DNA from 4 places in the Paenibacillus sp. DP01 genome. Region 2 is predicted to be linked to each of the others. Evidence: riboswitches for the same ligand, from Rfam matches in the RefSeq annotation. Region 2 holds a riboswitch; each other region holds the start of a gene.
What was found. Region 2 has a riboswitch for thiamine pyrophosphate ahead of ACH59B_RS13675 (thiamine phosphate synthase). Riboswitches for the same ligand answer to the same signal wherever they lie in the genome.
Positions count from the first base shown of each region.

Region 1: it holds a riboswitch for thiamine pyrophosphate, as region 2 does, so the genes downstream of both, ACH59B_RS04890 (ECF transporter S component) here and ACH59B_RS13675 (thiamine phosphate synthase) in region 2, are expected to answer to the same signal.
Region 3: it holds a riboswitch for thiamine pyrophosphate, as region 2 does, so the genes downstream of both, thiC (phosphomethylpyrimidine synthase ThiC) here and ACH59B_RS13675 (thiamine phosphate synthase) in region 2, are expected to answer to the same signal.
Region 4: it holds a riboswitch for thiamine pyrophosphate, as region 2 does, so the genes downstream of both, ACH59B_RS02240 (ABC transporter substrate-binding protein) here and ACH59B_RS13675 (thiamine phosphate synthase) in region 2, are expected to answer to the same signal.

Region 1 is NZ_CP173059.1:1,082,488-1,085,911, forward strand. It holds gene ACH59B_RS04885 (TatD family hydrolase) at 1-635, shown strand, start outside; TPP riboswitch at 678-787, shown strand; gene ACH59B_RS04890 (ECF transporter S component) at 1,092-1,688, shown strand; gene ACH59B_RS04895 (ABC transporter ATP-binding protein) at 1,688-3,172, shown strand; gene ACH59B_RS04900 (energy-coupling factor transporter transmembrane protein EcfT) at 3,147-3,424, shown strand, end outside.
Region 2 is NZ_CP173059.1:3,128,105-3,131,528, forward strand. It holds gene thiS (sulfur carrier protein ThiS) at 1-17, opposite strand, end outside; gene thiO (glycine oxidase ThiO) at 14-1,162, opposite strand; gene ACH59B_RS13675 (thiamine phosphate synthase) at 1,220-1,813, opposite strand; TPP riboswitch at 2,129-2,237, opposite strand; gene ACH59B_RS13680 (ABC-F family ATP-binding cassette domain-containing protein) at 2,323-3,424, opposite strand, start outside.
Region 3 is NZ_CP173059.1:886,320-889,743, reverse strand. It holds gene thiC (phosphomethylpyrimidine synthase ThiC) at 1-1,808, opposite strand, end outside; TPP riboswitch at 1,996-2,107, opposite strand; gene ACH59B_RS03995 (IclR family transcriptional regulator) at 2,225-2,968, opposite strand; gene ACH59B_RS03990 (alpha/beta hydrolase) at 3,267-3,424, shown strand, end outside.
Region 4 is NZ_CP173059.1:504,002-507,425, forward strand. It holds gene ACH59B_RS02230 (ABC transporter permease) at 1-243, opposite strand, end outside; gene ACH59B_RS02235 (MTH1187 family thiamine-binding protein) at 240-533, opposite strand; gene ACH59B_RS02240 (ABC transporter substrate-binding protein) at 863-1,906, opposite strand; TPP riboswitch at 2,102-2,211, opposite strand; gene ACH59B_RS02245 (pyridoxamine 5'-phosphate oxidase family protein) at 2,481-2,915, shown strand; gene ACH59B_RS02250 (bifunctional 2',3'-cyclic-nucleotide 2'-phosphodiesterase/3'-nucleotidase) at 3,134-3,424, shown strand, end outside.

The DNA of each region.
Region 1 (3,424 bases), 2.0 Mb from region 2:
CGGCTTGTTATCCGGGTAAACTGTACACGACGGCTGGCGTGCATCCCCATGATGCCAAAAGTTGCAGCACCGATACAATTCAGCAGCTCCGCCAACTTGCGGCTCAGCCGCAGGTCGTATCCATAGGGGAATGCGGGTTGGATTATAACCGTGATTTTTCTCCGCGTGATGTACAGCGCCGATGGTTTGGAGAGCAGATTCAACTGGCGGGGGAGCTGCATATGCCTTTATTCCTGCATGAACGAGATGCGCATGAGGACTTTGTCGCTATGTTGCGAGAGCATCAGGGGCTTGTTGATAAAGCGGTGGTGCATTGTTTTACCGGTACTGCACAGGAATTGCATACGTATGTGGAGATGGGACTGTATATCGGTATTACGGGCTGGATCTGTGATGAACGGCGCGGCAAGCATCTGCGGGAGCTGGTCAGGGATATTCCATTGGACCGGTTGATGATTGAAACGGACGCTCCATTTTTGACCCCGCGTAATTTGCCCGTGAAGCCCAAAGAAGGGCGTAATGAGCCGGTGTATCTCGCTCACATCGCCGCTACGATTGCCGAGTGCACAGGCCGCAGCATGATGGAGATCGAAATTGCGACGACGGAAACGGCCAAACGTTTCTTCGGATTATAGGATTGTCAAAGCCATGGATGTGGTATATATTATAGTGAATTAAAAAGCATTGTCGGGAGCTTGAGATAGTCAGGCTGAGAGGGTGGCCCTTGCCGCCGACCGTGAAATCTGATCTGGGTAATGCCAGCGTAGAGAAACCTAGAACACCTTACAAGAAACAGGAATACCGCCGATTAGCGGCGGCTAGTCGATGGATACGTTTCATATCCTATATCAAGTTAATGAGCTACAGTCTGTAAAAAGTTGCAGACGGACAAGCGTGTCTTGTTCTGTACCTGACTTTGGCTTGGTTTCAGTGCAGTAGAATGCTGTGCTATATGAGATATGTCGACAACTGATAATGTATGGTGATCATTTTATGACTGCGCATAAAGCTTGCCTGGAGATTCAGCTCCGGACAGGCTTTTTTTTATGGCCAAATGGCCTATTTTAAAGAAAAAGGGGAGCGTATCAACAATGAATACGAATGTAAGAGCGTCCAAAGGGCTGAAGCTGACTGATATTTTGGTCACGATTGTAATCTCCGTGGTATTCGGGCTGGTCTACAAAATATGGGGACCTGCCTATGATTTGATGAAACCATTCGGTCTGCACGCCGAGCAACTGATGTATGGCATGTGGTTTATGGCTGGCACGTTCGCTTATCTTATCATTCGCAAACCGGGAGTCGCGATTTTGGCAGAGGTGGCCGCGGCAACCGTCAGTGCTTTTTTGGGAAGTGAATGGGGCATGTCCACCTTGTACTACGGTTTGCTGCAAGGCTTGGGAGCGGAGCTGTTCTTTGCGATTTTTCTGTATCGGAACGCCAACCTGTGGGTTGCTTCACTAGCTGCGGCAGGAGCGGCTGTCACTTCTCTGATTTTAGACTTCAGCTATGGGTATATTGATCAGCTATCGACCTGGAACTATGTTTTGTATATTGGATTTCGGATGATTGGCAGTATTGTGATTGCTGGAATATTCGCTTTCTATCTGGCTAAGGCATTGGAAGTAACCGGCGTTACGCGAAGTTTGAGACCGGCAACGGAACAAGATTATAAGGGGCTGGATTGATGAGTCCGACCAACGAAGATGTGGTGGCTTCGATCACCCGTCTTCGGTTGAAATTCCCCGGTGAGCAAGAGCTGCTTTTTCACAATATGTCCTTATCTGTTCGCAAAGGGGAAAAGCTGCTGCTACTGGGGCCGAGCGGATGCGGCAAATCAACGCTGCTTCAGGTGCTGAGCGGTCTGATTCCACGCACGATAGAAGTGCCTATGAAATACGATGCTGCCGTGATCCCGAGTCTCTCTGGTATTGTATTTCAAGATCCCGACACACAATTTTGTATGTCATATGCAGACGAGGAACTGGCTTTTGTATTGGAAAATAAGCAGGTTCCAAGGGAGCAGATGCCATCCCGTATTCGCGAGCTGCTAATGCAGGTTGGTCTTCCAACGGATGATATACATCTGCCCATTGCCAGCATGTCACAAGGAATGAAACAGCGGCTGGCGATTGCATCGGTGCTGGCTATGGAGCCGGAAGTGCTTTTTCTGGATGAGCCGACAGCCTTGTTGGACGAGGAAGGTACTACACAGGTGTGGGATACCATTCGCAACATTTCGGCAGACCAGACGCTGGTGATTGTAGAGCATAAAATTAATGAAATTGTCCAGGATGTGGATCGGATTGTGGTGCTTTCTGCTCAAGGGGAGATTATTGCGGACGGAAGGGCGGAAGAAGTATTTCATATACACCGACAAGCATTATCCGAGTATGGCGTGTGGTATCCGGGAGTATGGGATGAATCGTCTTCACCACGTTGGAATGATTCTATGACGCAGCAGAATGATGCGTTGCTTGCGGATAGTCCGTCCACTTCAGCATGTACAACAAATTTGCTGGAGTTGGAACATTTTAGCGGACTTCGGGGAGGGAGCTCAGTCATTTATGTGGAGCAAGCGCAGGTGAAGCCTGGCGACTGGATTGGTGTGGTCGGTGAAAACGGGGCTGGCAAAAGCTCGCTTCTGCTCTCTATGATGCGCTTACTTCACACGCAGGGGCGTTATCGCGTGTGCGGAGCTGAGGCAGGCAATACGGAGCAACTGGCTGAGCGCATTGGGTTCGCGTTTCAAAATCCAGAGCTGCAATTTGTAGCAAACACCGTGCGAAGTGAACTGGAGTATTCGTTACCCAAGAGTTTGTTTACCGCTGAACAGTGCAGGGAACGAGTGGATCGAATGCTTATGCAGTTCGGATTGGAGCGACTGGATGAACGCCATCCGTATCAGCTCTCGCTGGGCCAAAAAAGGCGGTTGAGTATTGCTACGGCTATGATCCGTGAGCCGAAAGTGCTGCTGCTGGACGAACCGACTTTTGGGCAGGATGCGCGTAATACCTTTGTCATGCTGGATATGTTGGAACAGCTGAGAGCGGCAGGCACGGCCATTGTGATGGTTACGCATGACCCGGAAATTGTCCGTCGATATTGTACCGATATATGGCGGATTCAGAAAGGAGAGCTACGGTATGAGCCTGTCCTTTCCTCATCATGAAACATGGCTGCATCGTGTGAATCCGGGCCTAAAGCTAGTGATGTTTTCCCTGCTGTTTGTGATCGTTATAGTCATCCATGATCCGAACGTTATGTTTAATGTTACATGTACTATGCTGCTGTTGCTTGTCTGGTCAGGCCATCCATGGAAGCGGCTGCTGCTGTACGGATCTCCCTTTATATTGGTGTTTATTTCAACCTCAACAGGCATGATGATGTTTGGCAAGGGAGTGACGACCTGGTGGACATGGGG
Region 2 (3,424 bases):
TTAATGATCAGCTTCACAAGCTTTCCTCCTTGAGGAGTTCAGAAGAAAATTTGCTTATTCCAAGTCCAGCCGCATCAGCCCCTTTAAGCATAGCTGCCATCGCTCGCCCAGTCGCATCACTAAGCAAGACACCGTTACGATAATGCCCGACTGCAGCATAGACGCCCTCTACTCCAGGAACAGGGCCAATGAAAGGACGCTCCGCAGCTGCCTGTGGACGTAAGCCCGCCCAAGCACGTATAAAAGAAGCTCCTTGTACACGCGGCAACCAGGCAGATGCACGTGCTAACAGTCCTTTTAAGCCTCCTACGGTCACCTCTTTGTCATATTGATGTGGAAGACTCGTAGCCCCAATCCAAAGCTCGTTATTCTGTTTAGGCACGAGGTAAACATCGTCGGCATAAATGGTATAATCCAACGGATGGTCCTTCAAGGAGACTGCTACCACTTCACCCTTGACTGGATAAAGAGGATAATCAAATCCAATTTGTTCTAGCAATTTCAAGCTGTCCAAGCCTGCGGCAATCACGACCTGATCGCAGGAAAAAAATCCACTATCCGTTCGCACACCGCAAACTCGGCCGTCCTGTATGATCAGTTCCTCGGCATGAGTTCCAGACCATATTGTTGCTCCCAGCACCGCAGCTGCCCCTGCATAAGCACGGCAAAGCTGAACAGGGGCCACTTGTGTCTCCTTTGATCGGTATATAGCCCCAATTACTTGATCTGCCAAGCCCGGAATCCGTCGAGCCAATTCCCTGGCATCCCACCAAATAGGGCTATCATCCTCTCGGATATTCGCAGCATTCCAGCGCCTTTGGCCCTCTGCTTCTGAACGAAAAGGGGTCACAAAACCTTCGGTACGAAAATTCACTGAAATACCCGATAAACGCTCCAAATCACAGACAAGGTCAGGGAATGCATCGCGACTTGCGCGAGCAAATCGTGCCAGCTCAAGGTCTGAGAACTCTTCACTTTCCGCTGCCAGCATTCCCGCCGCTGCTCCTGATGCTCCCTCACCGGGGATACATCGTTCCAGCATAATTGTACTTCGTCCCTCCTTAGCCACATGATAAGCAATGGCACTGCCGATCACACCCCCGCCTATGACCAAGCATTCTGCGTGTCCTATTGCTTTTTTCTCTGTATGTGTCTTTGACATATGTTCCGTGTCTCCTCTCCGGTGAGCATTCTGCTTTCCCTTCGTTTCGTTTTCTTGCTACAGGTCGTGAACTACAAGATCCACCATTCGCCTATATTCCATCGCTGCTGCAACGGGTGACTCTGCTTCCCATATACCAGACATCACCGCAATTCCGCTTGCTCCGGCATGATAGAGCTCTGGAACATGATGAGGTTGTATGCCTCCCAGCGCTATCACCGGAATGGCCGACAATCTGCAAATGCGTTCAAGCTGTGCTACACCTCGCGGTACAAGACCGGCCTTACAATAGGTCTCATATACATGACCAAATAGTACATAGTCTGCTCCCCCCTGCTCGGCGGTCTGCACCTCCTCCAAGGAATGTACAGACACTCCACAGCGTGTACCCACTGGAAGCAGACTTTTCGCATCCATCACAGATAACCCATTAGCTGGTAGCTGGACAGCTCTTGCCAAGGTAAGTAAAGCTACGTCCATACGGTCATTTACTACAATTTGCTGCAAAGGAACTTCCTGCTCGATCATGCTACGAGTCAAAGAAAGCAAAGCAGAGGCACCCTTCTGTTTCGAACGTGCGTGTACATAATGAATATAAGGACAAATAGCGGTAGCCACTTGGGGTACATCCACACAGGAGATGCTTTCCATCGTAATTACGTGTAATTCGATCTCATTTTCACCTCACTTGGACTAAAAAATATAAAATAATCGTATAAGCTGAACTATATTGTTGCAGCTCCCTATTGGGTAATATCATACGGAGCCAGTCACATGTACCAGCAATAATGAAAGGAGATCATATGTAATCCGTCTACGGAAGCTCGAACAAATGAGGATGAACGAAACGCAAAAAGCCACTTCCCAAAGGAAGTGGCTTGACAAACGTTCAAAATCGAACGGACTATTATATCCGTAAACGTATATCGTTCCCTGCGCAAACAAAAGTAAAGAGCTACTACCTTGTTTGTACAGTACTCACTTCCCTACGCTGGCATAACCCAGATCAGGTACAAAGGGTCCGAAATCCATTTTTTTCGTCTCAGCCGCATGGGCGGCTCCCCTAGTGTGACTATTTTATTGTATCAGCTAAAGATAGCTTAGCATATTTTCCTAATTCTGCAAACCCCACCTTGTGTGAAATCTGTCAGAACTGGATTTTAGTTAACTTTACTAGACCACTCTTCTACATTCCACGTTTTGGTTACCCAATCCTCGTAAAAGTCCGGTTCGTGGGATACAAGCAATACGGTCCCTTTGTATTCCTTCAAAGCGCGTTTGAGTTCATCCTTTGCTTTGACATCCAAGTGATTGGTAGGCTCATCAAACAGTACCCAGTTGCTCTCACGCATTAACAGTTTACAAAGGCGGACTTTAGCCTGTTCTCCACCACTAAGCGCAGACAAAGGCCGGGTGATATGCTCATTCTTCAAACCACAGCGCGCCAAATGCGCTCGTACTTCATGCTGATTCAAATGCGGAAATTCATTCCATACATCGTCAATCGGTGTAATTTTCTCCGCCTTTACTTCCTGTTCAAAATAAGCAGGCTGCAAGAAATCCCCTTGATAGGTTTTTCCGCTGATTGGAGGTATTTTCCCGAGAATGGTTTTGAGCAACGTAGACTTACCAACACCATTGCAGCCAACAATTGCGATCTTTTCGCCACGTTCGATCGTCATGGACATTTTAGGCAAAAGGGCATGAGTGTAGCCAATTTCAAAATCAATACCCTCAAAAACCGTTTTCCCGCTCGCACGGGCTTCTTTGAACTGAAAGGTTGGCTTTGCAGCTTCTTCAGGCTTATCAATACGTTCGATCCGATCAAGCTGCTTTTCACGGCTTTTTGCACGGCCTGATGTAGATGCGCGCGCTTTATTGCGCTGAATAAAATCTTCCTGTTTCTTAATATATTCCTGCTGCTTCTCATATGCATCAATATGCTGTGCTTTGTTCAGATCCGCCATTTCAAGAAACTTTTCATAGTTAGCTGAATAGCGGGTCATCTTAGCAAATTCAAGATGGTAGATTACATTAACGACTTGGTTCATAAATTCAGTATCATGTGAGATGAGGATAAAGGCATAGGGATAATCCTTCAAATATCGCGTAAGCCATTCAATATGCTCCACATCCAAATAGTTGGTAGGCTCATCCAGCAGCAATACATTTGGCTTTTCCAACAGCAACTTAGCAAGAAGCACCTTTGTCCGTTGCCCACCACTAAGTGCTGCTACATCCCGATCCAGTCCGATGGCAGAG
Region 3 (3,424 bases), 2.2 Mb from region 2:
CGCATCCCGGCGGCAACGGCTTCCTCAGTATTCAGTCCCTTATCGGCCGCATAGGCACGAATGTCCTGCGTGATACGCATACTGCAAAACTTGGGACCGCACATCGAGCAAAAGTGGGCTTCCTTGGCCCCCTCTGCTGGTAGCGTTTCATCATGGTAGGACAATGCCCGCTCAGGGTCAAGCGAGAGATTGAACTGATCGCGCCAGCGGAATTCAAAACGCGCCTTGGACAAAGCATCGTCCCGCTGCTGTGCCCGCGGATGACCCTTCGCCAGATCGGCAGCATGTGCGGCAATTTTGTAGGTAATAACTCCTTCGCGGACATCATCCTTGTTCGGCAGACCCAAGTGCTCCTTCGGCGTAACGTAGCACAGCATGGACGTCCCGAACCAACCGATCATCGCCGCCCCGATAGCTGAGGTAATATGATCATATCCTGGTGCGATATCCGTCGTCAGCGGCCCTAAAGTATAAAAGGGGGCTTCCTTACAAATCTCCATTTGTAAATCCACATTCTCCTTGATTTTGTGCATAGGGACATGTCCTGGCCCTTCAATCATGACCTGGACATCATGCTTCCATGCAATTTGCGTGAGCTCGCCCAACGTCTCTAGCTCTGCAAATTGTGCTTCATCATTCGCATCATAGATACTCCCTGGACGCAGACCATCCCCGAGAGAAAAGGCCACATCATAGACTTTCATAATTTCACAGATTTCTTCAAAATGCGTATACAAAAAGTTCTCCTGATGGTGTGCAAGGCACCAAGCTGCCATAATCGACCCGCCCCGGGATACAATTCCCGTCATTCTATTCGCCGTCATCGGTATATATCGCAGCAATACACCCGCATGGATCGTAAAATAGTCCACTCCCTGCTCCGCCTGCTCAATCAGCGTGTCTCGATACAGCTCCCACGTCAGCTTCTCAGCTTCGCCGTTCACCTTTTCCAGTGCCTGATATAGCGGCACCGTTCCAATCGGTACGGGAGAATTCCTGATGATCCATTCGCGCGTCGTATGGATATTACGGCCTGTGGACAGGTCCATGACGGTGTCTGAGCCCCAGCGTACAGCCCAGGCCATCTTCTCCACTTCCTCCTCGATGGAGGACGTAACCGCGGAATTTCCAATGTTTGCATTGATCTTTACGTGAAATTGGCGCCCAATGACCATGGGTTCGCTTTCCGGGTGATTGATATTTGAAGGTAAAATAGCTCGTCCAGCCGCCAGCTCCTGTCGTACAAACTCGGGCTCTACGCCTTCGCGGATCGCCGCAAATTCCATTTCAGGCGTAATGATCCCTTGCCGCGCATAGTGCATTTGCGTCACAGTACGCCCTTGCGAAGCCCGTAGCGGACGGTTGGTCACGCCGGGAAATTCCACTGTCTCCCGTTTGGAGCCGGGTTTCAGTCCATTATCCTCCGGCTTGATGGCGCGGCCCTCATAAGCCTCCACATCTCCCCGTTCCAGTGCCCAAGCTCGCCGTAATGGTGGCAATCCCTGACGGATGTCGACCTGGTAGGCTTCGTCCGTCATCGGACCGCTGGTATCATACACACGCAGTGGCTCATGATGCTCGGTGCCCTGCGGCGTATGTGTGGGTTGTAGCGCGATTTCACGCTCAGGCACAGCAATATCCGGCCGAGAACCTTGAATATACACCTTACGGCTCCCCGGAAAGGGCTTTAGCCCACTGGCTTGCTCCGCTTTGGCCTTCTCTCCCTCCACTTCTATTATTCCCGCCAATCCTGCATCTGCTGATTTCATTCCTGTTTCTTTTGTTCCTTTTGTTTCTGTCGGTTTCATGATCCATTCCTCCCGTATCGTTGAAATGACACACCGATCCGGAACCATTCCCAGGGTGGCGCTGATCTATGCAAAAAAGCCGGTTCCCTAGGGAACCGGCTAATCAAACGAGACAGCTATCCAAACCGATCGCACGTGGAATAATCATATTCCAATGCGCGGTCGTAGACAGCAGCTGCGTATACATTTCAATGGCCGATTACTTCCCTACGCTGGTATGATCCAGATCAGGTGCAAAGGGTCCGGAATCTTGCCTGATTCCATCTCAGCCCGCATTACAGGCTCCCCCAGTAACTGTGATAATTTCTATTCACATGAATTGGCGGCTATAACAAACATCCCGCCATCTCTATCAGACTACTTTAAATTTATAGCTTTGGCAACCCTTGTATGATTTCCTTTTGTATTGATTACTGTCACGGAAGCATAAGCCCCATTTCCTTGGCTGCTTCGATCAAAATCGGTGCAAACTCATGCAGCGTCTCGGGCGCAAGTCGACTGACCGGGCCGGATACAGATAAAGCCGCCGTGACCTGTCCCTTTCGGTTCACAATAGGCGCGGCCACAGCCGCAGCTCCTGGCTCACGTTCTTCATAGCTGGTCGCATAGCCCTTCTCACGAATGTCCTGCAGCTGGGCTTTATAAACCTCCGGGTCTACCGAAGGTGGCCATTCTTCACTGCTTAGCAAAACCTCCAGCTCCTGCGGTGGCATAAAGGCCGCCAGCACCTTGCTGGAGGCTCCCACAGCCAGCGGCATACGCGCACCCACAGGCGCAACCCTGCGGATCGCCTGATTGCTCTGCACGGCTTGTATGCGAATACGCATGCTTCCATCCCGCAGGTACAAGCTGACCGTTTCCCCTAAGCGATCACGCAGTCCTTCCATTGCAGGCTGTAACAACACCGCCGGCTCATCGCTTTGGGACAGATGCGTGGACAGCTCCCATATGCGAAAACCAAGCCTATATTTTTCCGTTTCGGCATTCCGAACGACAAATCCCCGATCCTCCAGCGTAGTCAAAAGACGATGAACAGTGCTTTTATGTAGACCAATTTGGGAGGCAATCTCCGTTAGACCAAGATCAGATTCTGCGGTAAAACACAGCAGTATATCAAGTGCACGCTCTACAGCGCGGACGGTTAATTTACGGTCTTCCATCGTGAACCGCTCCTCTTGTATCCATATTCGTTTCACACTATGAAACATGGTTACATAAATTATATAGAATAGTCGCGGCTACTGTAAACCGATGTTTTTGTGACAACCATATTACAGAACAAGAACAAACATCGACAATTCTTTGCATCATTTTTACTTTTCCGGTTCAGGCGTTGACTTTGGATAATAGCCATCATACGATAATAGGTATCTATACGGACATACCCTACTATTTTCAAGTGGAATTATACCTAAATTTTATGATTCGAAGATCAATTTTATATAAGGAGGCTCTTACATGATTTCGACATCCCAGCGCAACGCTCAGCTACAGACCGCTGTTCAGGAGCCGTCCACCCCACTCTTTAATCCCCGTATGCTGCGGTTCAAGCACGTTGTGATTGCTCTGCTGCTGTCGGTCGTATTTTTTCTGTTGTTTTGCTTTATTGCCTTGCA
Region 4 (3,424 bases), 2.6 Mb from region 2:
TCCCGTTGCTGTCCCTATAGCAAACCCCGCAAGCGTCAGGCGAATCGTAGCCCATGTATGGGCACCAAGCAACGCCGACTGCGCCATACCCTCTTGTACGATTAGGGATGGAGCTGGCAGCAGCCAGGATTCAATATGTAAATAGGAAACCGCTCCCTGCCAAGCCGCTAAAAAGAAGAGGACCGCCACAAGGGGCGGCCATACGCTTTTCCACCAGGATGCGTTCTTGCCTTTCGGATTCATGGGCGATACTTCTCGGTCAGCTTGTTCATGCTGATACCCTGTGGGTTATGTGCAATTTTGATCTGTGAAATGACGCTGGGACTTCCAGCTTCCGTCAAAGCCTCGTGCATTTCTTTAACCACTTTCAGCAACTCGTCGAGCTCGCCCTCCATGGTCGTATCCAATGGATTCACCTGATGTTTGACACCGGAACGCTGGATGACCTCAATCGCCTTGTCTACATAGGGGTAAGAGTCTTCGTTATTAGGTGTTTTAGGGATTACTTGAATGCTGAGCAGTGTATTAGCCATGTGAATTTCACCTGTCCTTTATTGTTTAAGTTATTAGGAAAATAAATTGGTTTAAGGCGGGGAGACCGCTTCGCGTTTCATTTGATCTTACGATCGCTGTTGCCGCGGGATTCTTTGAATTAAATTTAAAAGGTAAGAATCCCACCGCAAAGGCGAACGCTTCGCTTCTCCAGATTCAAATGAATCGCTACGCTGCCAATCGCCTTAAAAGCACTTTAGTTTTTTGATAGGTTGTGTGGCATTTTTACACACAAAGCGCGTATTTGCGCTTCGTTCACTTCTCTAGTTCAGTCTTATATAGTTGGTAATTTAGCGTTTTAACAAAATGATCAACGCTTGGGCAAGAAGTCGTTTGTGAAGGCCTTATCGACTTCCAAAGGTTTGCTGAGCAGCTTGCGTTCATACATCCAATCCGAGTAGTTTTGCCATACCTCTGCTTTTTGTAAACCCCATTGCGTGGCATCGTCCTGATAACGCGGGCTTAGCCATTTTTGGCTAGCAAGTACCAGTTTTTTGTCCAGCTCTGGCACAGCTTTAGTTAAGATATTCGCCGCTTCTTCTGGATGGGCGATAGTGTATTCATAGCCTTGTGCAGTAGCGTCCATGAACGCTTTGACTAGGTCAGGATCGTTTTTTATCGTCTGTTCATTGCTCACAATTACAGGTGTATAGTAATCGAGACTTTTGGAATAATCTTTTACATACAGCATATCCAAGGGCTCGCCTCGAAGCTCGGCCTCAATCCCGGTCCATGCGTAGAAAATCCAGGCAAAGTCAATATCCCGCTTCACGGCTGTAAAATAGTCTGCATTGCCCATATTGACGATTTTCACTTTGCTCACATCACCTTGGTCTGAATCCATGATGGATTTCATGACCGCTTCTTCTACAGGAGAACCCCAGCCGCCGTAGCTTTTACCCTCGAAATCTTTCGGGCTTTTAATTCCGCGGTCTACCGGAGCTGCGAAGCCAGAGGTGTTATGCTGAATCACCGCAGCGATGGATACGAGCGGTACGCCTTGGATACGAGCCTGAGTGACGCCTTCTTGATAGCTGATACCAAAAGGTGCAGCATTCGAAGCAACCATTTGGTCGGCTCCGCCTGAACCTGGTTGAACAATTTGGACATTCAAGCCTGCTTTTTCGTAAAATCCTTTGTCCTTGGCGACATAGAGTCCCGTGTGATTCGTATTGGGTGTCCAGTCGAGCACGACTTTAACATCTTTGAGCCCCTTTGCCGAGGTAGACGTTGAAGTGTCGGCAGCAGGAACCTCCTTTTGAGATGTAGGGGGATTGCCGCCGCAAGCGGTCAGAGTCATAGCCATGAGCCACAGACTGATCAGACCCAGGCTTAACATTTTCATGCGCTTCATCGTTGTGTTCTCTCCTTTTTAATTACCCGTTATCCGTCCAATCAGACAGTTTATATTCCCCATTTTCACAAAAATCACATCTGCCGGAAGCAATCTTTCCAACAACTTTATCTTCAACAAAAAAAGCGTCCCGAGATTCCGGGACGCTTGCGCTTGTATATACCAAAGTAAGGGATGTCCTGTTTTAATAAAAGGCACATCTTGCTTAAGCATTCCTACGCTGGCATTACCCAGATCAGGTTGTAAGGGTCAGTGTCTTGGGACACACTCTCAGCCGGCCGATTCCAGCACCCCTGGCATTGTATGGTTTAATGGGTTCGTTTATTCGGGTTTACTACGACGATTATATGCCTTGAAAGCAGGTCTGTCCAGCCTTGAGGGAGCGCTCACGGTTCATTTGTCGAACGACAGGGTACACTTTTACTGTGAGCTTTGATCTGAAAATGGACATGAATCATTCAGATCTGTTTCGGTCATGTTATTTTCAGAACAGCTACACTGTATGTTTAGGAGAGCTGGTGCCAAGTGGCATAGCCCTATAGAATTCTAATTCGTAAAAAGGAGTTGTTGTACTGTGGGTAAAACGGAGACACTGGATCGCAGTCAGCTGGAACAAGCCATTGTGAAGGCTTTGGATAACAACAAATTTTGCTCGTTAGGTACGGTTGAGGGCGGAAAACCGAAAGTACGCTATATGGCCCTTTTTAACGATGGAATGAACATTCATCTGGCGACGGATCGCAAAACACATAAAGTGGATGAGCTAAAGGACAATCCGAATGCTTATCTGTTGCTGGGCTATGAAGTGGGTGGCACGAAGGAAGTCTTGGAAGTGGAGGCTACCGTCCAGATTACAGCTGATGAGGGGTTACGCAAACAAGTGTGGAATGATTCTCTGAAAAAATGGTTTTCCGGACCAGATGATCCCGATTATGTCATCTTAGACGTCAATCCGACTCGTATTGAGTACGTGGGTCAACAAACGGAGCGCCAGGTGTGGACGAAATAGAAACAATATAAACGAACAAGCCAGTAAATTTCCAACTTTTTCAGGAGATTTATTGGCTTTTTTTATACGCAAAATAATTATTTTTTCATAAATATTTTAAGCAAATGACTACTCTTTTGTCTGGCGTTGGATTAAAATAGGAATGGTGGGTTCAAAGCTTACATATATGTGCAAAAGTATGTATATGAGGCATACACCTTAATGAGGAGGGGTATATTTTGTTATTTCGTAAAAATTGGTTTAAAGGGTTTACAGCAGCAGTTGTAGCTTGTAGCCTACTGGTGTTTTCAGCCGCTCCATCCTGGGCAGCTAGCAATTCTCGCGATAGCGCTACGGTGAATTTGCGGATCATGGAGACAACGGATATTCATGGAGCGCTCATGAATTATGATTATTATTCGGACAAAGAAACCAACGAATATGGCTTGATTAGGACAGCAAGCTTGATCCAACAAGCGCGTAGTGAAACAAGAAACAGCATGCTGTTCGATAACGGTGATTTGCTGCAG